3 regions of the Mesorhizobium sp. M0870 genome follow, and region 2 is predicted to be linked to each of the others. Evidence: predicted binding sites of a transcription regulator. Region 2 holds the regulator's gene; each other region holds the start of a gene.
The links. The regulator LexA, encoded in region 2, represses DNA repair genes until DNA is damaged. The targets are predictions, from matches to a motif close to TGTTCNNNNTGTGTTCNG.
Positions count from the first base shown of each region.

Region 1: NKH97_RS23840 (ATP-dependent helicase) is a predicted target of LexA. The motif match lies at 2,344-2,361, and genes of this name have one in related genera.
Region 3: NKH97_RS01685 (PA0069 family radical SAM protein) is a predicted target of LexA. The motif match lies at 5,300-5,317, and genes of this name have one in related genera.

Region 1 is NZ_JAMYOI010000022.1:89,513-97,377, forward strand. Features, by position in the region: gene NKH97_RS23840 (ATP-dependent helicase) at 1-2,304, opposite strand, end outside; gene NKH97_RS23845 (glucose/quinate/shikimate family membrane-bound PQQ-dependent dehydrogenase) at 2,557-4,872, shown strand; gene NKH97_RS23850 (hypothetical protein) at 5,008-5,442, opposite strand; gene NKH97_RS23855 (hypothetical protein) at 5,452-5,607, opposite strand; gene NKH97_RS23860 (dienelactone hydrolase family protein) at 5,877-6,764, shown strand; gene NKH97_RS23865 (EamA family transporter) at 6,775-7,683, opposite strand; gene NKH97_RS23870 (Lrp/AsnC family transcriptional regulator) at 7,773-7,865, shown strand, end outside.
Region 2 is NZ_JAMYOI010000012.1:90,032-97,896, reverse strand. Features, by position in the region: gene kynU (kynureninase) at 1-237, shown strand, start outside; gene lexA (transcriptional repressor LexA) at 649-1,389, shown strand; gene NKH97_RS16590 (ComEC/Rec2 family competence protein) at 1,383-3,830, opposite strand; gene gltX (glutamate--tRNA ligase) at 3,932-5,356, shown strand; gene gltA (citrate synthase) at 5,542-6,870, shown strand; gene lpxB (lipid-A-disaccharide synthase) at 6,946-7,865, opposite strand, start outside.
Region 3 is NZ_JAMYOI010000001.1:344,634-352,498, forward strand. Features, by position in the region: gene NKH97_RS01645 (tRNA1(Val) (adenine(37)-N6)-methyltransferase) at 1-314, shown strand, start outside; gene NKH97_RS01650 (S49 family peptidase) at 394-1,257, shown strand; gene NKH97_RS01655 (hypothetical protein) at 1,386-1,571, shown strand; gene NKH97_RS01660 (4-(cytidine 5'-diphospho)-2-C-methyl-D-erythritol kinase) at 1,592-2,491, shown strand; gene moaB (molybdenum cofactor biosynthesis protein B) at 2,478-3,032, shown strand; gene NKH97_RS01670 (GFA family protein) at 3,170-3,592, shown strand; gene NKH97_RS01675 (hypothetical protein) at 3,600-4,574, opposite strand; gene NKH97_RS01680 (glycosyltransferase) at 4,718-5,242, opposite strand; gene NKH97_RS01685 (PA0069 family radical SAM protein) at 5,392-6,546, shown strand; gene rnhB (ribonuclease HII) at 6,698-7,393, shown strand; gene NKH97_RS01695 (F0F1 ATP synthase subunit B) at 7,528-7,865, opposite strand, start outside.

The DNA of each region.
Region 1 (7,865 bases), on a different contig from region 2:
GGATTTTTCGGTGTCGGCGCCGACATTGTCGAAGCGCGAGGCGCCATAGGGGTTCTGCCGTCCTGCCCCCTGGCCGCCACGGCCGGAGGCAAAAGAACCGCCGCCGTAGGAATTGCCGTAGCCGCCGTAGCTGTTGCCGCTTTCGGCGACCTCGACATGGGCTTCCGGCAGTTCGTCGAGAAAGCGCGACGGGATGGTCGACTGCCACAGGCCGTGGATGCGGCGGTTGGAGACGAACCACAGATGCAGGTTCTTCTTGGCGCGGGTCAGGCCGACATAGGCGAGCCGGCGCTCTTCCTCCAGTCCGGAGCGGCCGCCTTCGTCCAGCGCGCGCTGATGCGGGAACAGGCCTTCTTCCCAGCCGGGCAGGAAGACGGTCTCGAATTCGAGGCCCTTGGCCGAATGCAGCGTCATGATCGAGACGGCGTCGAGCCCGGCGTTCTGCTCAGCGTCCATGACCAATGCGACATGCTCGAGGAAGGAGCGCAGCGATTCATACTCCTCCATCGAGCGGATCAGCTCTTTCAGGTTCTCCAGCCGGCCGGGCGCTTCGACCGAGCGGTCGTTCTTCCACATGTCGGTGTAGCCGCTCTCTTCGAGAATGGTCTCGGCGAGTTCGGTGTGCGGCGTGGTTTCCAGCGCCTTCTGCCAGCGTTCGAAATTGGCCGCGACTTCGCGCAAGGCGGCGCGGGGCTTCGGCTTCAACTCGTCGCTTTCGGCCAGCTTGGCGGCGGCTTCCAGCATTGGGATGCGCAGCGCGCGGGCCGTGTCGTGGATCTGGCGGATGGTGGCTTCACCAAGGCCGCGCTTGGGCACATTGACGATGCGCTCGAAGGCGAGGTCGTCGGCGCCTTGCGCCACCACGCGGAAGAAGGCCAGCGCATCGCGGATCTCCATGCGTTCATAGAAGCGCGGACCGCCGATGACGCGGTAGTTGAGGCCGAGCGTGACGAAGCGGTCCTCAAACTCGCGCATCTGGAAGGAGGCGCGTACCAGGATCGCCATGTCGTTGAGATTGTGCTTTTGCCGCTGGTAGGTCTCGATCGTCTCGCCGACGGCGCGGGCTTCCTCCTCGGAATCCCAGGCGGCGTGGACATGCACCTTGCCGTCCTCGGGATCGTTGCGGTCGGTGAACAGCGTCTTGCCGAAGCGGCCCTCATTGTGGGCTATGAGGTGGGAGGCGGCCCCCAGTATGTGCGCGGTCGAGCGGTAGTTGCGCTCCAGCCGGATGATGGTGGCGCCGGGAAAATCCTTGTCGAAGCGCAGGATGTTGTCGACCTCGGCGCCGCGCCAGCCATAGATGGATTGGTCGTCGTCGCCGACGCAGCATATATTCACGCTCACGGGCTGTTCCGCGCCTGCCGGCGCGGGCCCTCCGCGGGGGCCTCGCAACGGCTCGGACGGACGGTCGTCCTTGCGGCCTTCGGCCGATTGGAGATTAGTCGCCGAAGGCTTGCGCCCGGCATCCGGCCTCTGCGCCAAAAGCCGCAGCCACATGTACTGGGCGGTGTTGGTGTCCTGGTACTCGTCGACGAGGATGTATTTGAAGCGCTTGTGGTATTCCTTCAGCACGTCCGGATTGGCGCGGAAGATGCGGATCGGGTGGCACAGGAGGTCGCCGAAATCGCAGGCGTTCAGCGTCTTCAGCCGCTCCTGATAGGCCTTGTAGAGTTCGCGGCCCTTGCCGTTGGCGAAGGCGCGCGCGTCGCCCTCGGCGATGTCGGCCGGACCTTGCCCCTTGTTCTTCCAGCCATCGATCATCTGGGCGAACTGCTTGGCCGGCCAGCGCTTGTCGTCGAGCCCTTCGGCCTGGATCAGCTGCTTGATCAGCCGCACGACGTCGTCGGTGTCGAGGATGGTGAAGTCGGAGCGCAAACCGGCGAGTTCGGCATGGCGGCGAAGCAGCTTGACGCCAATCGAGTGGAAGGTGCCGAGCCATGGCATGCCCTCGACATTGCCTTCGCCGATCAGCACGCCGATGCGGATCTTCATCTCGCGCGCGGCTTTGTTGGTGAAGGTTACCGCGAGGATCTGCGACGGGAACGCCTTGCCGGTGGCGAGGATGTGAGCGATGCGGGTGGTGAGCACGCGGGTCTTGCCGGTGCCGGCTCCGGCCAGCACCAGAACCGGACCTTCGGTGGTTTCCACCGCCAGCCTCTGCTCGGGGTTCAGCCCCTTGAGATAGTCGGGCGCGTTGTTGTGTCCGCTGCGGGCAGCCATGGCGCGCGCGGCGATGCCCGACGGGGCCGTGGGCCGCGCATTGGGTTCGTCGAAAAAGGGCATGTCTTCGGAAAAGCCGGACATCGCCCCGAATGTAGTGATTCGGTGGGGAAAGACCAGAACTGTCTACGTTTTGTTCCGCTAAAGTGCCCGATTGCTGCCCCGCGCTCCCACCGCGGTCGATGTTATTCCAATTGCGATGGACCATTACCGCCTGCGCTTGAGGCCCGTGCTTGACAGGCGGGACCGTCAGGAGAAAGTTGTGCTTCGGGCAGCGACGCAATGCCGGGTTGCCATGGCCGCGCCGCGAAGCGCAACAGTCGAAGGAGTATCATCTTGGCTGTCACCATCACCTCCCTCATTCTTTTCCTCATCGGCCTGGCACTCGGCGGCGGCGGCATCCGCCTGGCGATGCTGGGCGGCAGCTGGTACTATGTCGTTGCCGGCCTTGCCTTCCTGATCGCCGCCTGGCTGCTCTACCGGCGCCGGTCCACCGCACTGTGGCTCTACGCGGTGATCGTGCTCGGCACGTTGGCCTGGGCGGTCTGGGAAACCGGCTTCGACTGGTGGGAACTTGGACCGCGCGGCGGCATCATCGTGCTTCTCGCTTTGTGGCTGCTGACGCCGTGGGCGAGGCGGGGTCTTGTCGGCCCTGACGCACGCGCGCCGCTGATCCTGGCCGTGCTGGCCTCGCTGGCCGTCGCCGGTTCTTCGATGACTTCAGATCCGAAGGACATTGCCGGCGAACTCGGCACCGACAAGGTGGTCGCCAACGCCAATCTTGGCAATGATGTGCCGGCCGGCGAGTGGCACTATTACGGACGTACGCAGTTCGGCCAGCGCTATTCGCCGCTCGACCAGATCACACCGGACAATGTGGCCAAGCTGCAGCCGGCGTGGACCTACCAGACCGGCGACGTGAAGGGTCCGGACGACGTCGGCGAGACCACCTATCAGGTGACGCCGCTGAAGATTGGCGACACGCTCTACATCTGCACACCGCATAATTTCGCCATCGCCATCGATGCCGCGAGCGGCAAGGAGAAATGGCGCTTCGATCCCAAGGTCAAGCTCGACAAGGACCGCCAGCACCAGACCTGCCGCGGCGTGGCCTATTACGCCGATGCCGCCGGCGCCGCCGGGCAGCCCTGTGCGACCCGCGTCTACCTGCCGACCTCGGACGCGCGGCTGATCGCGCTCGACGCCGCCAACGGGCAGGTCTGCCCGGCTTTTGCCGAGGGCGGCACGCTGAACCTTCTGACCAACATGCCCTATCCGAAGTCGGGCTATTATTACTCGACCTCGGCGCCGCTGATATCAGGCGGCAAGATCATCGTCGGCGGCGCGGTCAACGACAATTACTCGACGCAGGAGCCGTCCGGCGTCATCCGCGCCTACGACGCTGCCACCGGCGCGCTGGTGTGGAACTGGGATTCCGGCAATCCGGACCAGACGACGCCGCTGCCGGCGGGCCAAACTTATACCGCCAACTCGCCCAACATGTGGTCGACGCCGAGCGCCGACGAGAAGCTCGGCCTGCTCTACGTGCCGCTCGGCAACCAGACGCCGGATCAGCTCGGCGCCGGGCGCAGCGCCAATGTCGAGAAGTTCTCGTCGTCGATCACCGCGCTCGACCTCAACACCGGGCAGGTGCGCTGGGTGCGGCAGACCGTGCACCACGATCTCTGGGACATGGACGTACCGGCACAGCCGAGCCTGATCGACATCACCAAACCCGACGGCACGGTGGTGCCGGCGCTGGTCGGACCGACCAAGCAGGGCGACCTCTATGTGCTCGACCGCCGCACCGGCGAGCCGGTCATTGCGGTCAACGAAGTGCCGGCGCCGGGCGGCGCGGTCGAAGGCGACCACACATCGCCGACGCAGCCGGTCTCCGATCTCACCTTCATGCCGAAGCCGCTCACCGGCGCCGACATGTGGGGCCTAACCATGTTCGACCAGTTGGCCTGCCGGATCGAATTCCAGGGCCTGCGCTATGAGGGACGCTATACGCCGCCTTCCGTCCAGGGCTCGCTGATCTACCCCGGCAATTTCGGCACCTTCAACTGGGGCGGCGTCGCCGTCGATCCGGTCCGGCAGGTGCTGTTCGGCATGCCGACCTATCTGGCGTTCAAGTCGCAGTTGATCCCGCGCGATCAGGTGCCGCCGCCGGACGAAGGGCGCGGCAGCGAGCAGGGGCTGAACCGCAACGAGGGCGCGCCCTATGCGGTGGTGATGGGGCCGTTCCTGTCGCCGCTCGGCATTCCTTGCCAGGCGCCGCCCTGGGGCTATGTCGCCGGCGCCGATCTCAGGACCGGCAAGATCGCCTACAAGCACCGCAACGGCACCGTCTACGATATGACGCCGCTGCCGCTGCCGCTGAAAGTCGGGGTGCCGGGCATTGGCGGGCCGATGATCACCGCTGGCGGCGTCGCCTTCCTGGGGGCCGCGGTCGACGACTATCTGCGCGCCTATGACCTGACATCGGGCAAGCAGCTGTGGGAGGCGCGGCTGCCGGCCGGCGGGCAATCGACGCCGATGACCTATACGGTCGCCGACGGCCGCCAGTTCGTGGTCATCGTCGCCGGCGGCCACGGTTCGGTCGGCACCAAGCCCGGGGATTATGTTATGGCCTACGCGCTGCCGAAGTAGGCGACAGGGGGACGCGATCTTTCAGAGGTCACGCAGCCCCCTCATCTGTGCCGGTATCTTTTCCCCGTATAGTGACGGGGAGAAGTGCCCGACTGGGCGATGAGGCGGCAAATCTTCCGATCGGCCCGTTGTCGATCAGCCAATCCCCAGATGGCCCTTCAGGCTGGGCACCGAGCCGAGCACCTTGTTGGTCAGGTCGGGGCCGGCGGCGGCTTCGGCCTGCTGGATCAGCGTCGCGCCGGCCTTCTGGATCTGCGCCATGTCGAGCCCGGATGCCTTGAGCGCGGCGATGCCGTTGATCAGCGCGCCGGCCTTCTCGCCGAGAACGCCGCCAAGCGCGCCCTGCAACGACGACAGAAAACCGCCACCGCCGGCCGGAGCGGCGGCCATCACGTCATATTGATGGGCAAGGTCGTCGGCGCCGGGAATCCTGGCGAAGAACGCCGAGGCGCTTGTGCCTTCCGCCTCGTGTTCGAGCACCGAGAAAATGGTGCCGACGACTTTCTCCGTCGTCGCCTGGTCGAGGCCCGCCTTCTGCGAAACGGTGTTGACGATGTCCTGGACGTTCATAGCGTCACCTCAACCCTGGTTTTTCGTGTTGCGGTTCCGCTCAGCGCGGACCCTGATCAACGATCGTCTGCCTGCGTTCAGAACCATCGAGCACAGGGCCAAAGCGGCGGCCGCCGCAAGGACGAGCGCGCTGGCGAGGATCGGGGAAGGCAGGGTCATGGTCATCGCTTCCTTCTGGGTCTGACGTGTAGGCACGCGGTCAAGATACCGTCGATAGCCACCTTCCCTCACGATTGTGGCAGCGCCAGCAGGATTTGTCGCCAATGACCAAAAAGTGATGACACGGCCGCGCATGGCGCCGGCTTTACTACCGGGGCGCGGCCGGCGGCATACGCCCTGAGGCAATCGGCGGCCGCGATGAGTGCTCGACTGGACCATGCCGGCCTGGTCCCTATGTAGCTGGCAATTAAAGCCCGAAGCAGAGGACCCGATCCATGAGGAAACCCGACGCCAAGCCGGCCATCACCCAGGCGATGATCGACGCCTATGACCAATATACGCATCTGACGCTCGATCGCCGCCGCTTCATGGAGCAGTTGACCCGGCTTGCCGGATCGGGTGCGGCGGCGGCCGCGATCGCGCCGCTTCTGGCGGCAAATTCGGCGCAAGCGGCTGTTGTCGCCGACAACGATCCGCGGGTGAAGGGCGAGGACATCAGCTATCCCGCCGGCAGCGGCGAGATGAAGGGCTATCTGGTCAAGCCGGCGGACAAGGCGGGCAAGCTCGGTACTGTCATCGTCGTGCACGAGAACAGGGGGCTCAACCCGCATATCCGCGACGTGGCGCGACGCGTGGCGCTGGAGGGGTTCGTGGCGCTGGCGCCGGATTTCCTGTCGCCGCTCGGCGGCACGCCAACCGACGAAGACAAGGCGCGCGACATGTTCGCCAAGCTCGATCCGGCGCAGACCATCGCCGACGGTGTTGCGACCGTCGCTTTCCTCAAGAGCGACAAGGACGGCAACGGCAAGGTCGGCGCCATCGGCTTCTGCTGGGGTGGCGGCACGGTCAACATGCTGGCCATCAACGCCCCCGATCTCAGTGCCGGCGTTGCCTATTACGGCATGCAGCCGAAGGCCGCCGATATGTCCAAGATCAAGGCGGCCTTGCTGCTGCACTATGGCGGACTGGACGAGCGCATCAATGCCGGCATCGACGCCTTCAAGAAGGAACTCGACGCGGCGCATGTCGAATACACGGTCTATGTCTATGAAGGCGCCAACCATGCCTTCAACAACGACACGTCGGCAGCGCGCTACGACAAGAAGGCGGCCGACCTGGCCTGGGGCAGAACGATCGCCTTCCTCAAGCAGAAATTGGCGTAGGGGCACCCGTCTAATCCGTGTTCGCCGGCTTGTGGAAGGCGACGCCGGCGACCACCAGCGCAATGCCGAGGCAGTCGGCAAAACTTGGAATCTGGCGCAGCACGACAACGCCGATCAGCGTCGCGGTGACGGGCAGCAGCGACAGCATCAGCGCGAAGCTCGCGCGTGGCAGCCGCGACATGGCGAGCTGGTCGCAGATGTAGGGGATAACCGACGAGCAGATGCCGACGCCGATGGCGGCGAGCAGCAGCAATGGTGAGAAAAAGGCGGGCAGCGCATCGGTGAAGCCAATCGGCAGCACGACCACGAAAGCGATCGCCATGGCGGCACCCAGGCCGGCAATGCCGCTGCCTGCGCCCGAAGCGGCGACGCGGTGGCCGAGCACGATGTAGCCGACAAACAGCGCGCCGTTGAGGAAGGCCCAGAACAGCCCGATGGGATCATCGGACCATCTGACGTCGATGAGCAGCAAGGTGCCGGCGACGGCGACGGCAAGGGCGGCAAGATTGCGCGGGCTCCTGAGGCCGACCACCGCGACGCCGATGGTGCCGACGAATTCGATCGCCGCCACCAGCGAGATCGGCAGGCGGTCGAGCGCCAGGTAGAACGAACAGTTCATCACCGCCAGACAGGCGCCGAAGGCCAGCAACAGCAGCCTTGTCGAGCGATCGGCGCGGGCGAAGGTTCGCCATGGGCGGGTCAGTGGTGCGAAGATGAGTGCTGCCGTGGCGATGCGCAGCCACGCCATGCCGAGCACGCCGACATGCGGGAAAAGCAGCACGGCGAAAGCCGGCCCGAGATAGTGGAAGACGGCGCTGACGCCGAACCAGACATGCGGCGGCAATTTTTCCGTCAGCCTGCCGAGGGTGGGATTGCCGGGGGCAGGGTCTGCTGTAAGAGCTTGCGTTTGATCATCCATCGGATCAGTATCGCAGGCATATTTGCCGGTTTATATGAGTGATGATGGGCTCGTCTGGGGAGAGTTCTCTCGGAAGCAAGGAATTTCCTATGAAACGCCTTCGAACTGAAAGTGCCGATCTCGATGCCGCCGACATGAAGATCCTGCGTCTGCTGGAAAAGGACGCGCGCACCAGCACGGCG
Region 2 (7,865 bases):
ACCAGGCGTGGCAGCCAGGTGTCGTTCCTTCACGACCACGGCTATCAAATCATGCGGGCGCTGATCGAGCGCGGGGTGATCGGTGACTTCCGCGCGCCATCGACCATCCGTTTCGGCTTCACGCCGCTGTATGTCGGCTACAAGGATGTGTGGCTGGCGGTTGAGGTGCTGGAGGATATTCTGCGCACGGGCGCATGGAAGGACCAGCGTTTCGCGGTCAAGGAAGCCGTTACCTGACGCAACGATCCCCGCGATCCACCGCCGCCGCCCTCACTGCCTGGCAGATGACGGAGGGCTGAATTTCCAGCCACAAATGCCAACAGACGTTGGCGTTTTGGCTCCGTTTCGTTCACGGCAAACGAACGTCCCGAAGATTCATATCGTCCTTTGTGGAGGTTGCCAGATTGATAATGCCAATCCTTGGGTCGAGGATGAGCCACAGGTCATTAACCATAATAATTTCAATGTGAGCAGGCGCATCGCCGTGCCTGGCGCTTGTTGATCGCGACCCGCTGGCAAGCGCCAAATAATTTCAGCAGCCTTAACAAATTCATTAAACTTTAAACGGTTGCAGAACACAACTGGAACAGATAGGGTTTGTTCTGGGTTTGTTTTTCGATTCTGGTTTCAGGTAACCTGGGGGCCGCCATGCTGACGCGCAAGCAACATGAACTGCTGATGTTCATCCATGAACGCCTGAAGGAGAGCGGCATTCCGCCATCCTTCGACGAGATGAAGGAGGCACTCGACCTTGCCTCCAAATCCGGGATCCATCGGCTGATCACGGCCCTCGAGGAGCGCGGCTTCATTCGCCGGCTGCCCAACCGGGCACGCGCGCTGGAAGTGCTGCGGTTGCCGGACTCGATCGCGCCCGGCCTCAACGCGGCAAAGAAGTTCTCGCCAAGCGTCATCCAGGGCAGTCTCGGTCAGGGTGGTGCTCTTGGCCGGCAGATCAAGCCGGCGCCTTCGCGGATGCCCTCGCCTGGCAATGACGACGATGCGGTTTCCGCCGTGTCGATCCCGGTGATGGGCCGCATCGCCGCCGGCGTGCCGATCGATGCCATCCAGCATCAGACGCATTCGATCTCGGTGCCGCCGGATATGATCATGGGCGGCGCCCACTATGCGCTGGAGGTCAAGGGTGACTCGATGATCGAGGCCGGCATCTTCGATGGCGACACCGTCATCATCCGCAACGCCGACACCGCCCAGCCAGGCGAGATCATCGTGGCGCTGGTCGACGAAGAGGAAGCGACGCTGAAGCGGTTCCGCCGCAAGGGCGCTTCGATTGCTCTCGAAGCCGCCAATCCAGCCTACGAGACACGGATTTTCGGACCGGACAGGGTCAAGGTGCAAGGCAAGCTCGTCGGCCTGATCCGCCGCTACTGAGACGGTGAGTTGACCACTGGCTTCTCGGGTTTCTTGAAGGGTGCCAGCCCCCTCGCCTCGCGCGAGTATTTGCGTTGCGCGTGCCAGGGCCGATATGGGCTCTCCACCGCGAAGCTGATCGTCGCCGGCGCAGTCGCCGATTGGCGATCGAAGAAGACCGCGGCACTGCCTTTGCGAGCCAGTTGCCGCTTGGTGATGACGAGAACCAGCGGGTTGTGGCAGGCGTCATACGCGGTGGCGTCATTGATGACGATCAGCTCGGCGAAGCCGCAGGCTTTCCAGGTGTCCTTGCGGTCCTCGACATAGGCAATGATCGCACCGGACATGTGCCTGGCCACGCAAACGTCTGAGGAGCAATAAAACGGCGATCCCAGCGGCAGATCAACGGCATCCGCGACATCGAATTGCCCATCGCTGTTGTCGAACACCTCTGGCACGACGATGATTTCTGATGTCAGGGCGCGTTTCCAGTTGTCGACGGTGAATTCGTTCGGCCGTTCCCGGCTGACGGCAAGCTCACCGCCACCGATCGGCAACGCCACCAGCCGGGCGTCTTCCGAGATCAGCACATCCGGCGTGCGCGTATCCGAGACGGTCAGCAGGCCTGCCAGTGCGAATGGCAGAGCAGCGAGCCGCAGCCAGGTTGTCGCCATCGTCGCGATGACCAAAGCAATTGCCACCAACAGGACCGACTGTTGCGAAATCAGCCCGACCCCGTCGACAGGCGAACGCTCGGAGATCCAGCCGGATATGGCGATCATCATCGTCAGGCCCTTACCCATCAGGTAGAGAGCTGGCCAATCCAATCCGAAAGGCATCAGCAGCGCGCTGGCGACGGCCAGGAACATGACGACGGTGACGATCGGCATAACCGCGAGATTGGCAAACAGGCTAAGCGGCGAGACACGCTGAAAATGCCAGATAGCAAACAGCGTCGTGGCGCTTCCGGCGATGATCGAGGTCATGGCAAGGCCGGTTGCCGCCAGCAGGAATTTTCGCGTCAGGAAACCTGGCATGGATCGCTTTGGCGGCGGCGGTCTTGCTTTTCCCGCCCGGTGATCCGCCCAGCCGGCATAGGCGCCGACTAGAGCCGCGGTCGCGGCGAACGACATCTGAAAACTCGGGCCGACCACCTCATGCGGCGACACCACGATGACGGCGATCGCCGAGATCGCCAGATTGCGCATGGTGAGTGCTGCTCGATCGAACAGCACGGCAATCAGCATCACCGCCAGCATGATGAAGCTGCGCTCGGCGGCAACGACGACTCCCGAGATGATGAGATAGGCCGCGATCGAGAACAGTGCGGCGGCGGCGGCATACTTCTTGACCGGGCGACGCGCGGAAAAGTCGGGAAACAAGGCGAAGGCGCCGCGCAGCAAACCCATGATGGTGCCTGCGACCAGCGCCATGTGCAGTCCCGAAATGGAGATGATGTGGTAGATGCCGGTACGTCGCATCGCCTCATTGATGTCATCGGGAATGCCGGCGCGCACGCCGACGATCAGCGCCGCGGCGATCTCGCCTTCGGCGCCGCCGACGCTCGCCCTGATATGGTCGGCGATGCCTTCGCGGGCATTTTCCACGCTAGAGGAAATTCGGGCCGGCAGCGGCATGTCGCCGTCATCGTTGACGACAAGCTTTGGATTGCCGAGAAAGAACCCGCTGCCACCGATGCCGGCAAAGTAGCTGTCGAAGGAGAAGTCATAGCTGTCCGGCCGCACCGGCCCGGTCGGCGGCAAGAGCTTGGCATATCCGGTGATGAGGGAGCCGGCGGTCACGTCAGCCGGGATCTTGCGTGCCGAAAGCCGCACCCGTTCCGGCGCATAGCGCAGTTTCGGTCTTGCGGTCGATGTCACGTCGATGGTCAGCCGGATACGGCCGGTTTCCATCCGGTCGAGCGAGACGACGCGGCCGGTGACTTGCGTCGAAATTTCCGAGCCCAACATTTGTGTGCCCGCACGCCACGTCTCGACCTTGGCAGCAAGCAGTCCTAGGGCGCACAAAAGTGCCGCCATGAAACACAGATGGGTCTTTGGCCATGAGCGCGAGACCAGCGCACAGATCCCCGTCAGAATAACAACCGCGACAGGTCTCGCAAAGTCGGGTTCAGCCGTCAGCGAAAAATAGCCGATCGCTCCGATCGCCAGGCAGACCGGCACCAGCAGGAAGGCCACGCCCCGGTCGAGTTCCAGGCTCGCCGCCGTGTTCACGCTGTGGCGCAGGCGAGGCAGTGATGTCAGGCTGATTTGCCGGCGCACGCGAACGATCCTGCCGGTTTCGGCAACAGGAACAGAGGCGGCGACATCCGCTTGTAACGGCGCTTGGCCGGGATCCGGCAGGAGGGGCGACGGCAATGGCAGAGGCGCAAAGAGGGACCGTTCGCTGACGCCGATGGCAGCGTCCTCGCCCTGATCCGAGCCCCAGCCTCGTCCAGCCATCGGGTCTGCCCCTTGCGCCCTCGACACCCTATGCTACATGAACGCCGGGCGCGCGAAAGTCCGCGCAACCGCACCCGCTTCAGATGGTTTCCGAGAGTTCCATGTCCGACAAGGTCGTCACCCGTTTTGCCCCCTCGCCCACCGGCTATCTGCACATAGGCGGCGCGCGCACGGCGCTGTTCAACTGGCTGTATGCAAAGCACACTGGCGGCACGATGCTGCTGCGCATCGAAGACACCGACCGTGAACGCTCCAATGAAGCCGCGACGGCTGCCATCCTCGACGGGCTTTCCTGGCTTGGCCTGAGCTGGGACGGCGAGCCGGTGTCACAGTTCGAGCGTGCGCCGCGCCACCGCGAGGTGGCCGAGGAGCTCGTGCGCATGGGCATGGCCTATTATTGCTATGCCACGCCAGCCGAACTGGAGGCCATGCGCGAGGCTGCCAGAGCCAAGGGGCTGCCGCCCCGCTATGACGGCCGCTGGCGCGACCGCGACCCCTCTGAGGCGCCCGCAGGCGTCAAGGGCGCCATCCGCATCAAGGCGCCGACCGAAGGCGAGACCATCGTCCATGACCGTGTCCAGGGCGAGGTGCGCTTTCCCAACAAAGATCTCGATGACTTCATCATCCTGCGTTCTGACGGCAATCCCACTTACATGCATGCCGTCGTCGTCGACGATCATGACATGGCCGTCACCCACATCATTCGTGGCGATGATCATCTGACCAATGCCGCCCGCCAGACCGTCATCTACAACGCCATGGGCTGGGACGTGCCGTCCATGTCGCATATCCCGCTGATCCACGGCTCCGATGGCGCCAAGCTGTCGAAGCGGCATGGCGCGCTTGGCGTCGAGGCCTATCGCGCCATGGGCTACCTGCCGGAGGCGCTGCTCAACTACTTGGCGCGCCTCGGCTGGAGCCATGGCGACGACGAGATCATGTCGATCAAGGATATGATCTCGTGGTTCGATATCGGCGACGTCAACAAGGGCGCGGCGCGCTTCGACTTCGCCAAACTGGAAGCGATCAACGGCGCGCATATGCGCCGCATGAGCGATGCCGAGCTGTTCGACACCTTCATCGCCACCCTGCCCTATCTCGAAGGTGGCCCGGCGATCGCAGCACGCCTGAACGACAGCACCAAGGCGCAGTTGCTGGCAGCGCTTCCGGGCCTGAAGGAACGCGCCAAGACGCTGGTCGAGCTCGTCGATGGCGCGGCCTTCCTGTTCGCCACGCGCCCGCTGCCGATCGACGACAAGGCGACCCTTCTGCTTACCGACGATGCCCGCAAGATCCTGCGCAGTGCTCACAAAGCTTTGAACGGGCTTGCGAGTGACTGGACAGCCGCCTCGGCGGAGGCGGCGATCCGCGAGGTGGCAGCGGCCGGCAACCACAAGCTCGGCGCGGTGGCCCAGCCTTTGCGCGCTGCGTTGACCGGCAAAAGCACCTCGCCGGGCGTGTTCGATGTGCTCGCCGTGCTCGGCCGCGAGGAAAGCCTGGCGCGCATCTCAGATCAAATCGATTAGGAGCAAACTGGCCCAAGAAGATTGGCATTGAAAGGCGGGTTTCGCAGTGCAACATTAGGCCTTGGCCCAATCTGGCACGCACCTCCTGAAATGCGGTGGCGAATACGCGCATTGCGGTGATTTTCGACGTGTCGCTCTGCAGAATTTTGCCTTTGCCGGCATGAGGAAACAAGAAGGAGTTTGCAATGACCGAAGCTGCGAAAAGAATGGATTTGGGCGGCAAGACCCAGGAGGCCACGGCAACGCTTGCATTCGCCGGCAAGACCCATGAATTCAAGGTGCGAAGTGGTTCGGTCGGGCCTGATGTCATCGACATCGCCTCGCTCTACTCAACCACCGGCGCCTTCACCTACGATCCCGGCTTCACCTCGACGGCAAGCTGCGAATCCGAAATCACCTTCATCGACGGCGACGCCGGCATCCTGTTGCACCGCGGCTATCCGATCGACCAGTTGGCCGAACATGGCGACTTCCTCGAGGTCTGCTATCTCCTGCTCTACGGTGAATTGCCGACCAAGGCGCAGAAGGACGACTTCGACTACCGCGTGACGCGCCACACCATGGTGCATGAGCAGATGTCGCGCTTTTTCACCGGCTTCCGCCGCGACGCGCATCCGATGGCGGTGATGTGCGGCGTGGTCGGCGCGCTGTCGGCCTTCTACCACGACTCCACCGACATCTCCGACCCCTACCAGCGCATGGTTGCCTCCATGCGGCTGATCGCCAAGATGCCGACGATCGCGGCGATGGCCTACAAATACCACATCGGCCAGCCCTTCATTTACCCGAAGAACGAGCTCAACTTCGCCGCCAACTTCCTGCACATGTGCTTTGCCGTGCCGTGCGAGGAATACAAGATCAACCCGGTGCTGGCGCGCGCCATGGAGCGCATCTTCATTCTGCACGCCGACCACGAGCAGAATGCCTCGACCTCGACCGTTCGTCTCGCCGGCTCGTCGGGCGCCAACCCGTTCGCGTGCATCGCCGCCGGCATTGCTTGCCTGTGGGGACCGGCGCATGGCGGCGCCAATGAAGCGGCGCTCAACATGCTTGGCGAGATCGGCCATGTCGATCACATCCCCGAATTCATCGCCCGCGCCAAGGACAAGGACGACCCGTTCCGCTTGATGGGCTTTGGCCACCGCGTCTACAAGAACTACGATCCGCGCGCCAAGATCATGCAGAAGACGGCACATGAGGTTCTGGGCGAACTCGGCATCAAGGACGATCCGCTGCTCGACATCGCCATGGAGCTGGAAAAGATCGCGCTGACCGATTCCTATTTCATCGAGAAGAAGCTCTACCCGAATGTCGACTTCTATTCCGGCATCACGCTGAAGGCGCTGGGCTTCCCCACCACCATGTTCACCGTGCTGTTCGCGGTCGCCCGCACCGTCGGCTGGATCGCCCAGTGGAAAGAGATGATCGAGGATCCGCGCCAGAAGATCGGCCGCCCGCGTCAGCTCTATACCGGTGCGCCCGAGCGCGACTACGTGCCGATCGCCAAGCGGTGAATTGGAAGTAGGGATTGGGCAGTAGGCAGTAGGCAGTAGGCAGTAGGCAGTAGGCACGGTCAACTTCCCTACTCCCTACTGACTATTCCCTCTCTTGATATACCGCATCACCACCTGCGCGGCGATCTCGCCGGAGGGTCTAACTGTCGCCATGCGCCGGGTGATCTCTGCAAATCCATTCTTCTGCCAGGCGCGCATGCCGCTGTCGGCGAACAGGGCTTCCAATTGCCGGGCCAGATTGTTCGGCTTGATGTAGCCGTCGTAGAATTCCGGAATAAGCGCTCGATCCGATATCAGATTGGGCAGCAGCGCCGACCAGACGGAAACGAGGTACGGCGCCAAGACGCGCGCGACCGGGTCGAGCCTGTAGCAGGAAATCATCGGCACGCCGGCCAGCGCCAGTTCCAGCGATACCGTCCCGGACGCGATCAGCGCCGCATCGGCTTTGCCGAAAGCCTGCCATTTGCGCTGGGGATCGACGATGATCTCAGGCTTTTCATCCCAGCGGTTGACGGAGGATTTGACGAGGTCGGCGACATGCGGGACGGTCGGCAGCAGCAGCCGCAGGCGGTGGCCACGCGCACGCAGAATCGACACCGTCTCGCCGAACGGGTCGAGCAGCCGCCGTACCTCGCCATGCCGCGAACCGGGCAGGACGAGCAGGGTCTTGACGCGATCAGGAGAAAGGTCGCGCGGCAGCTCCTGCGCGTTGGCTGCGGCCAGCAAGCCCGCATCGTGCGTCAGGCGATGCCCGACATAAGTGCCCGGTGGCCCGCCGAGCCGCTCGAGCTCCTTGACCTCGAAAGGCAGGATGCAGAGGATGTGGTCGACATAGGGCTTCATCGCCACCGCCCTGCCCGGCCGCCACGCCCACACGCTCGGGCAGACATAGTGGATGATCGGAATCGACGGGTTGGCCGCACGCACCTTTTTGGCGACGCGCAACGAAAAGTCCGGACTGTCAATGGTGACAAGGCAGTCCGGCTTTTCGTCGG
Region 3 (7,865 bases), on a different contig from region 2:
GGGTGTTCGAGAGCTGGATCCGCAGTGCGGCGGCGGTGGTCAGGCCGCGCGGCGGGCTCGCCGTAATCGCCCGGCCCGAACAGCTCGGCGCCATTCTCGATGCGATCGCCGGCCGCTTCGGCGATGCCGAGATGCTCGCCGTCCACCCTCGTCCCGATGCGGCGGCGATCCGCATCGTCGTGCGGGCAGCGCTCGGGACACGGGGAAAGCTTGCCATCCGCCCGCCCCTGATGCTGCACGCGCAATCAGGCAACGGCCCCGACGAGCGCAGCGAAATGATCACCAACGGCCTCGCCTCGCTGTTCGGAGATTGAGCTATTCTGCCCGGCCACATTGCCGTTGGCCGGGAAATCCCTACATGCCTGCAACCTATCGACCGGAGACCGCGCCCTCGTGAAACGACTCATCAACCGCCTGTTGCCGAAATCCTGGCGCTCCACCGTCGTCACCATTCCGGTCATCCGGCTGCACGGCACCATCATGGCAGGCGGTGGGCAGTTTCGGCCGAGCCTGTCGCTGGCTTCCACCGCCGGCCTCATCGAGAAGGCGTTTTCCTACGACGCGCCGGCGGTCGCCATCTCGATCAATTCGCCGGGCGGCTCGCCGGTGCAGTCTAGGCTGATCTTCAAGCGCATCCGTGACCTGGCCACGGAAAAGAACAAAAAGGTACTGGTCTTCGTCGAGGATGTCGCGGCGTCGGGCGGCTACATGATCGCGGTCGCCGGTGACGAGATCTTTGCCGATCCGTCCTCCATCGTCGGGTCGATCGGCGTCGTCTCGGCTTCGTTTGGCTTCCCGGAACTGATGAAGAAGATCGGCATCGAGCGACGTGTCCACACCGCTGGCCAGAACAAGGCGGTGCTCGATCCGTTCAAGCCCGAGAAAAAGGAAGATGTCGAGCGGCTGAAGGCGCTGCAGCTCGAGGTGCACGCAACCTTCATCGACCTCGTCAAGGAGCGGCGCGGCACGAAACTGAAGGACGATCCGGACCTGTTCACCGGCCTGTTCTGGACCGGCATCAAGGGCCTCGAACTCGGGCTGGTCGATGCGCTCGGCGACATGCGCACTGTGCTCAAGACCCGTTTCGGGGCGAAAACCCAACTCAGGCTGATCACGACACCGCGCGGTTTCCTTAGCCGCTTCGGCCTGTTCGGCTCAAGCAAGGGCTTTTCAGCGCCCGATATCGCAGCCGCTGCCGCCAGCGGCGTGATCGATGCGGCGGAAGAGCGCGCATTGTGGTCTCGCTTCGGGCTTTGAAAACCCGGCAAAACCGTCTAGCATGAGAGCTTGAGTTTCATGCATGTCGTGTTCCCAAAAGCGGGCCGACATGCATCAACCGACCCGACCGGCCGCCTTCGCCGGCCCAGCGTGGGAGGAGTTTTGGCATGCCGCAGATCATTTTCTTGGCCGTCGTTGGCGTTGCCGCCTATTTCGGCTACCGCACCTTCATTAGGGAAGCCGAGCGCGTGACCGCCAAGGTGCGGCGCACAGAAAAGCAAACGGCCAACGGCGCGATCGGCACTTTGGTCAAGGATCCGAAGACCGGCGAATACCGGCTGGCCAAGGACTGAGCATCATCCCGCAGACGATTGTGGACACCGACATCGGGTCGCGTAGCTGGCACGCACACGCCAAAATCAATCTTGCGCTGCATGTCACCGGCAGGCGCCCTGACGGCTATCATCTGATCGAGAGCCTGGCGGTGTTCACACGGTTTGGCGACAGGGTCGAAATCGCGCCCGCCGACGGCGATGAGTTTACCGTATCCGGCCGTTACGCCCCGGCCGTTCCTCTCGACGCCAGCAATCTGGTGCTCAAGGCGCGCGATGCCCTGCGGCAGACAGCCGGGCACGAGAGAACACCGCCGGTCGCTATTCGGCTGGAAAAGAACCTGCCGGTTGCCTCCGGCGTCGGCGGCGGTTCGAGCGACGCGGCGACCGTGCTGCGCGGACTGGTGGAGACATGGGCGCTGGACATCGATGGCAGCGAGCTGGCGCGGATCGGCCTTTCGCTTGGCGCCGATGTGCCGATGTGCCTGGCGGCAAAGCCGCTGGTGGCGCGTGGCATCGGCGATGAACTGTCGATGGTGCCGGATTTTTCGGCGCTTGGCCTGGTGTTGGTCAATCCAGGCACCCCGGTGTCGACGGCGGATGTCTTTGCAGCGCTTTCCCGGCGCGACAATGAGGCCTTGCCGCCGCTGCCGCGCAGCATCGATTTTCACAGCCTGCGCAACTGGCTGGAGATCACCCGCAACGATCTCGAGCCCGCGGCGCTGGAGGTGCAACCCGCAATCGGCAGGGCGCTTTCCTGGCTGAACAAGGCCGGATCGGGGTTCTCGCGGATGTCGGGATCCGGCGCGACATGTTTCGGCCTGTTCGAAACCGGCAATGTCGCCAAGCGCGCCGCCGCCGAAATCCGCGGCCGCCAGCCCGACTGGTTCGTTGCCGCGACGCGCAGCATCGCATCGGAGGGCGCAGATGGCCAGAATTGACGAGAGCCGCTCCTTCATTCCCGTGCGCATCGCGGTGCTGACCGTTTCGGATACGCGCAGCCTCGCCGACGACAAATCCGGCCAGACGCTGGCCGACCGCATCACCGAGGCCGGCCATCTGCTGGCGGCCCGCAATATCGTCACCGACGACCGCGAGAAAATCCGCGACACGGTTCTGGCGTGGTCACAGGACAAGAATATCGATGTCGTCATCACCACCGGCGGCACCGGCTTCACAGGCCGTGACGTGACGCCGGACGCGCTGGAGCCGATCTTCGAAAAGCGCATGGATGGCTTTTCGGAAGTGTTCCACCGGATTTCCTACGACAAGATCGGCACCTCGACGATCCAGAGTCGGGCGACCGGCGGCGTCGTCAACGCCACCTTCGTCTTCGTGCTGCCGGGTTCGCCAGGCGCCTGCAAGGACGCGTGGGACGGCATCCTGAAAGCGCAGCTCGACTACCGGCACATGCCGTGCAACTTCGTCGAGATCATGCCGCGCCTGGACGAGCATTTACGGCGCGGCAAATCGGCTTTGTAAAAGCCAGGCAAAGCGTCGGTTCAACGCCGCTTTTGCAGGCAGAACAGCACCGGTGCCTTCGAAACACCATTCCAAACCGAACCTCGGAAAAGTACCTTGCCTGAAGGCGATCATCGCCATCACGACAAGGCAGAACCATGACCACGCATACCGGCGGATGCCATTGCGGCAACATACGCCTTGCATTTTCAACCGAACTCGACCCATCGCAAATCGAAGTTCGCGCCTGCCAATGCTCGTTCTGTGTCAGACATGGTTCGCGCGCCATTGCCGATCCGGACGGCAGACTGACCATCTCGGTCAAGGATGAGGCGCGATTGCGAAAATATCAGTTCGGGCTGAGGACGGCCGACTATTTGATCTGCCGGGATTGCGGCGTCTATGTCGCCGCAATCGCCGGAGAGGATGACGCAAGGGCGATCGTCATCATCAACGCCCTGGACGACCGAGAGCGGTTCAATCAGGAGCCGGCTCGTGTCGACTTCGATGCCGAAAGCCGGGCACAGCGCCAAGCCAGGCGCCGCGCTCACTGGACGCCTGTCGAGATGAGCTTCGGATAGGCAGCTCTCAGCGGATGACCGGCTCGCCATGAAACCGTCGGCGCGACGGCGGCGATACGCCGAAGCCGACTTCCATCATCAGTCGCGGCGTGCGTGCCGGCATGGTGCCCATATGAAAGCCAAAGGGGTCCTCGACGAAGCCGAGACCGGCCTCGCCGGTCAGCGTCACCGGGCTCTGCTCGCCATAGACATCCAGAACCTGTTGCGCGGGATGGCCGACCAGAAGGGTAAGCTGATGCTTTAGGCTGCGGCGCTTGTGGCTGCCCCTGACATAGACATGCGGACCGGTGTCGGCGTCGACCGGCTTGAGGTAGAAGAAGAATTTCAGCATGCGCCAGTCGTCGAGGTCAAAATGATACTTGCCGAGCGAGGCGAGGTTCTTGTCGGCATCCGAAGCGGCACCTGTGGGAAAACTCCACCAGACCCGCGTCGTGATCAGTTTCGCCTGGCCGCCGAGATAGTGCGCGGCAATATCCAGAAGCAGCGGATCGCGCTGGATGGCAAGCGCCGCCGGGCAGTCGAGGATGCGCTCGAAAAAATGCCCGCTAAGCAGCGAGCGGCCAAGGCGTTTCTCGGCCTCGGCATGTTCCCCCGGCATGAATTCGAGACGGCGGTCGAAATTGCCGAAGCAAGGCGTGCGCCCGGCGAAGTCGGCGATCTCTTCATGGATATCAGGCGGCAGGACCAGGCCTGAGAACAGCCCGTCGGAGCGCAACGCATCGACGACCGCTCCCCGTTCGACACCGGCAAACATCGTATCCCCGGCATTGGCGACCGGGCGGGCGCGCTTTGCGCCGAGCCAATGCATGCGGCGTCCGGGCATGGTGCGCGCCAACACGAACATCGGCAGCCAGGCAGGGTTCTCACGCAGGTCCGTCAGATAGGTTGGAATACGCACGGCGATGCGCCGCAGCAGGCTGCCGTTGCGCGCAATGGCCTCGAGACTGGCCGCGCCGGATGTGTCGGGGGTTGAAAGCTTCATTGGGTCCTCGGCTATGAGAGCACCACCGATGCCGCATCGGTGCTCGCCTCTCGGCATGACCCAAACCCAATTCCCGCTTGAACGGAAGATAACCCCGCGTCAAATTTTGTGCAATGCACAATGACCTGAGCAACTGCAAAAAATCACGTCGAGGGGCGGCGCTCCTGCTTGGCCGGCGCCATCCAAATCTCAGCGTCGAGCCGCTTCGTCGCGAGGCCGCGGGCGATGGCCTCGGCACTGCTGGCGCTCTTTGCCGCGGCCGCCGCCTGACGCTTGCTGATCAGCAATCCGTCGGCCAAGGCGCGGTTTCCCGAAAAGACCCGGGCCAGGAATGGCGTGCGACTGGCTCGCGTGCGCGAAAACCGTGCCGCCATGGTCTGCCTGGCCGTATGGGCGACAACTTCATCGATCCAGCCCTCCACCAGCCGCGCGCCCGGCTCCAGGAGCAGCAACCAATCCCCCTTGGCCTGGCGGATGCCGGCAGCGACACCGCCCGTCACGTACTGACAGCCGGCATGCTCGGCCACATGATGCGTCTGGTCGGTAGAGCCTGTATCGCAGACGATGACTTCACGCACCACGCCTTCTACCGCGCCGCCAATCAGCGAGGCGAGCGTGCGGGCGAGGCCCTCCTCGTCATTGCGGGTTTCGATGACAACACTGAGCATCCTTAGCCGAATAGCGGAAAGCGCCCGACAGCGCCAGTTTTGCATCGCACCATAGAAAGTTCTTGCTTTGTTCTTCTCAGCGAAATAGGAATAGTTTCATGAGCAGAGCGATTCGACACAACATCGACAGTCCCTGGGAGCGGGCGAAAATGGAACAGATCGTGCGCGCCGACATTGCAGCTTTCGGAGCAGGAAGAGCCGAGATGGCCAACGCGATGGTCGAGCAGAGTGGCATGCGTGTCCGTCCGGACCGCAACCGCGGCAGGTCAGCAGGCATCAATCCCTCCGGCCGGTTCGAGCCGGTCAGCCGGCACGTGTTCGACGATGGCTGGAATTCGCTGGAAGAACTGCCGCCCTTCAAGACCGAAGTGCAGGTAGAGAAGCCGCGCACCATCATCACCCGCAACGAATCGCCCGACATCTCCTTCGACCGTTCCATCAACCCCTATCGCGGCTGCGAGCATGGCTGCGTCTATTGCTTTGCCCGCCCGACGCACGCGTTCATGGGCCTGTCGCCGGGTCTGGATTTCGAATCGAAGTTGTTCGCCAAGCCTGATGCGGCGCGCTTGCTCGACAAGGAGCTTTCGAAGGACAGCTACCAGCCGCGCACCATCGCCATCGGCACCAACACCGACCCTTACCAGCCGATCGAGAAGCAATACCGGATCATGCGCGAAATCCTCGAAGTGCTGGAAGCGCGCGGCCATCCGGTCGGCATCGTGACAAAGTCCGCTCTGGTGACGCGCGATATCGATATCCTATCTCGCATGGCCGAGCGCGGGCTCGCCAAGGTGGCGCTGTCGGTGACGACGCTCGACCGTATGCTGGCGCGCACCATGGAGCCGCGCGCGTCGACACCGACCAAGCGGCTGGAAGCGATCCGGCAGCTTTCGGATGCCGGCATTCCGGCGTCGGTCATGGTGGCTCCAATCATTCCGGGCCTGACCGATCCGGAGATGGAACGCATCCTCGATTCCGCACGTGCGGCCGGCGCGCGCGAAGCGGGCTACGTGATCCTGCGCCTGCCGCTGGAGGTCAGCCCGATCTTCAAGGATTGGCTGCTGCGCCATTATCCCGACCGCTACCGCCATGTGATGTCGCTGATCCGCTCGATGCGTGACGGCAAGGACTACGATTCGGAATGGGGCAAACGCATGAAGGGCGCCGGTCCCTATGCCTGGCAGATCGGCCGGCGCTTCGAGATCACAGCCAAGCGGCTCGGCCTCAATGCCGAACGGCGCACGCTGCGGACCGACCAGTTCGTTGCCGCCGGGAAAGACCAGGTGCAGCTGACGCTGCTTTGAGAGACAATTCGTCGCGGTGGTTTGATCCGTCGCGGCACCAGAATCCCGTCCGGCCTGCCCCGGCCTGCAGACGGTGCCCTCCCGGTCCGGCGCCCCACCCGACCCGGAGGGACTTGCGGAGAATCAGAGCCGATGCGAACCTCGCCGCAACATGGCTCGCGCGCGTTCTGATTCTCCGCCTCTCTTTGATATCATCGAGAAGCCCGACTTCTCCTTCGAGACGAAGGCGATGGCGGAGGGCCTGTGGCCGGTTGCCGGGATGGACGAGGCCGGCCGTGGCCCCTTGGCCGGGCCGGTGGTCGCTGCGGCCGTGGTGCTCGATCCCGCCAACATTCCCGACGGCCTCGACGATTCCAAACGCCTCAGCCATTTGCAGCGTGAAGCCTTGTTCCTTCGAATTCTCGGCTCTGCGCAGGCGGTCTCAATGGCCTCCATCAGCGCCGAGGGCATCGACGGCAGCAACATCCTCAAGGCAAGCTTGGAAGCCATGCGCCGCGCCCTGGTAGGGCTGTCGGTCCGACCGAAGCTCGCCCTTGCCGATGGACGCGACGTGCCGCCGGGCCTGCCTTGCGCGGGGCGCGCGCTGATCAAGGGCGACCAGCGTTCGCAATCGATCGCTGCCGCCTCGATCGTCGCCAAGGTGATGCGGGACCGCATGATGTGCGGATGCGGCAACCACCACGACCGCTACGGGTTCGAAGTCCATATGGGCTACGCCACGCTTCGCCATCGCACCGCGATCGAAGCGCATGGCCCGGTGGCGCGGCTGCATCGCGTATCGTTTTCGCCGTTCAGGCTGGGTGGCGCTGAAGTGGTTGAAGAAGAGAGCTTTGCTGGGCTGGATTGAACAACGGCGGCGGCGACAAGCCAATCTCCCCCTTGTTGTGGGGAGATTGGCCGCTTCGGCGTCTCACGCACTCTCCAAGCAAAAAAGCCGCCAGGTTGCCCGGGCGGCTTTAATTGTATGGGGGCTGTGAGGGCTCAGTTCAGCTTCGACTTCACGTCCGCGAGCGATGCCTTGAACAGATCGGCACCGGCCTTGGCGTCGATCTTGCCGGCAAGCAGCGCGCGCGCTGCCTCTACGGCGATGTCGACGGCGCTGGCGCGGACTTCGCTGATGGCGTCACGCTCGGCCTGGCCGATCTTCTGTTCGGCAAGCGCGGTGCGCCTGACAACATAGTCCTCGGTTTTCTTGTGCGCCTCGGCGGCAAGCATATCGGCTTCGCGCTTGGCGGCGGCGACGATGTCGGCGGCCTCCTGCTCGGCTTCCTTGCGCTTGCGCTGATACTGGCCAAGCAGTTGCTGGGCCTCCTCGCGCA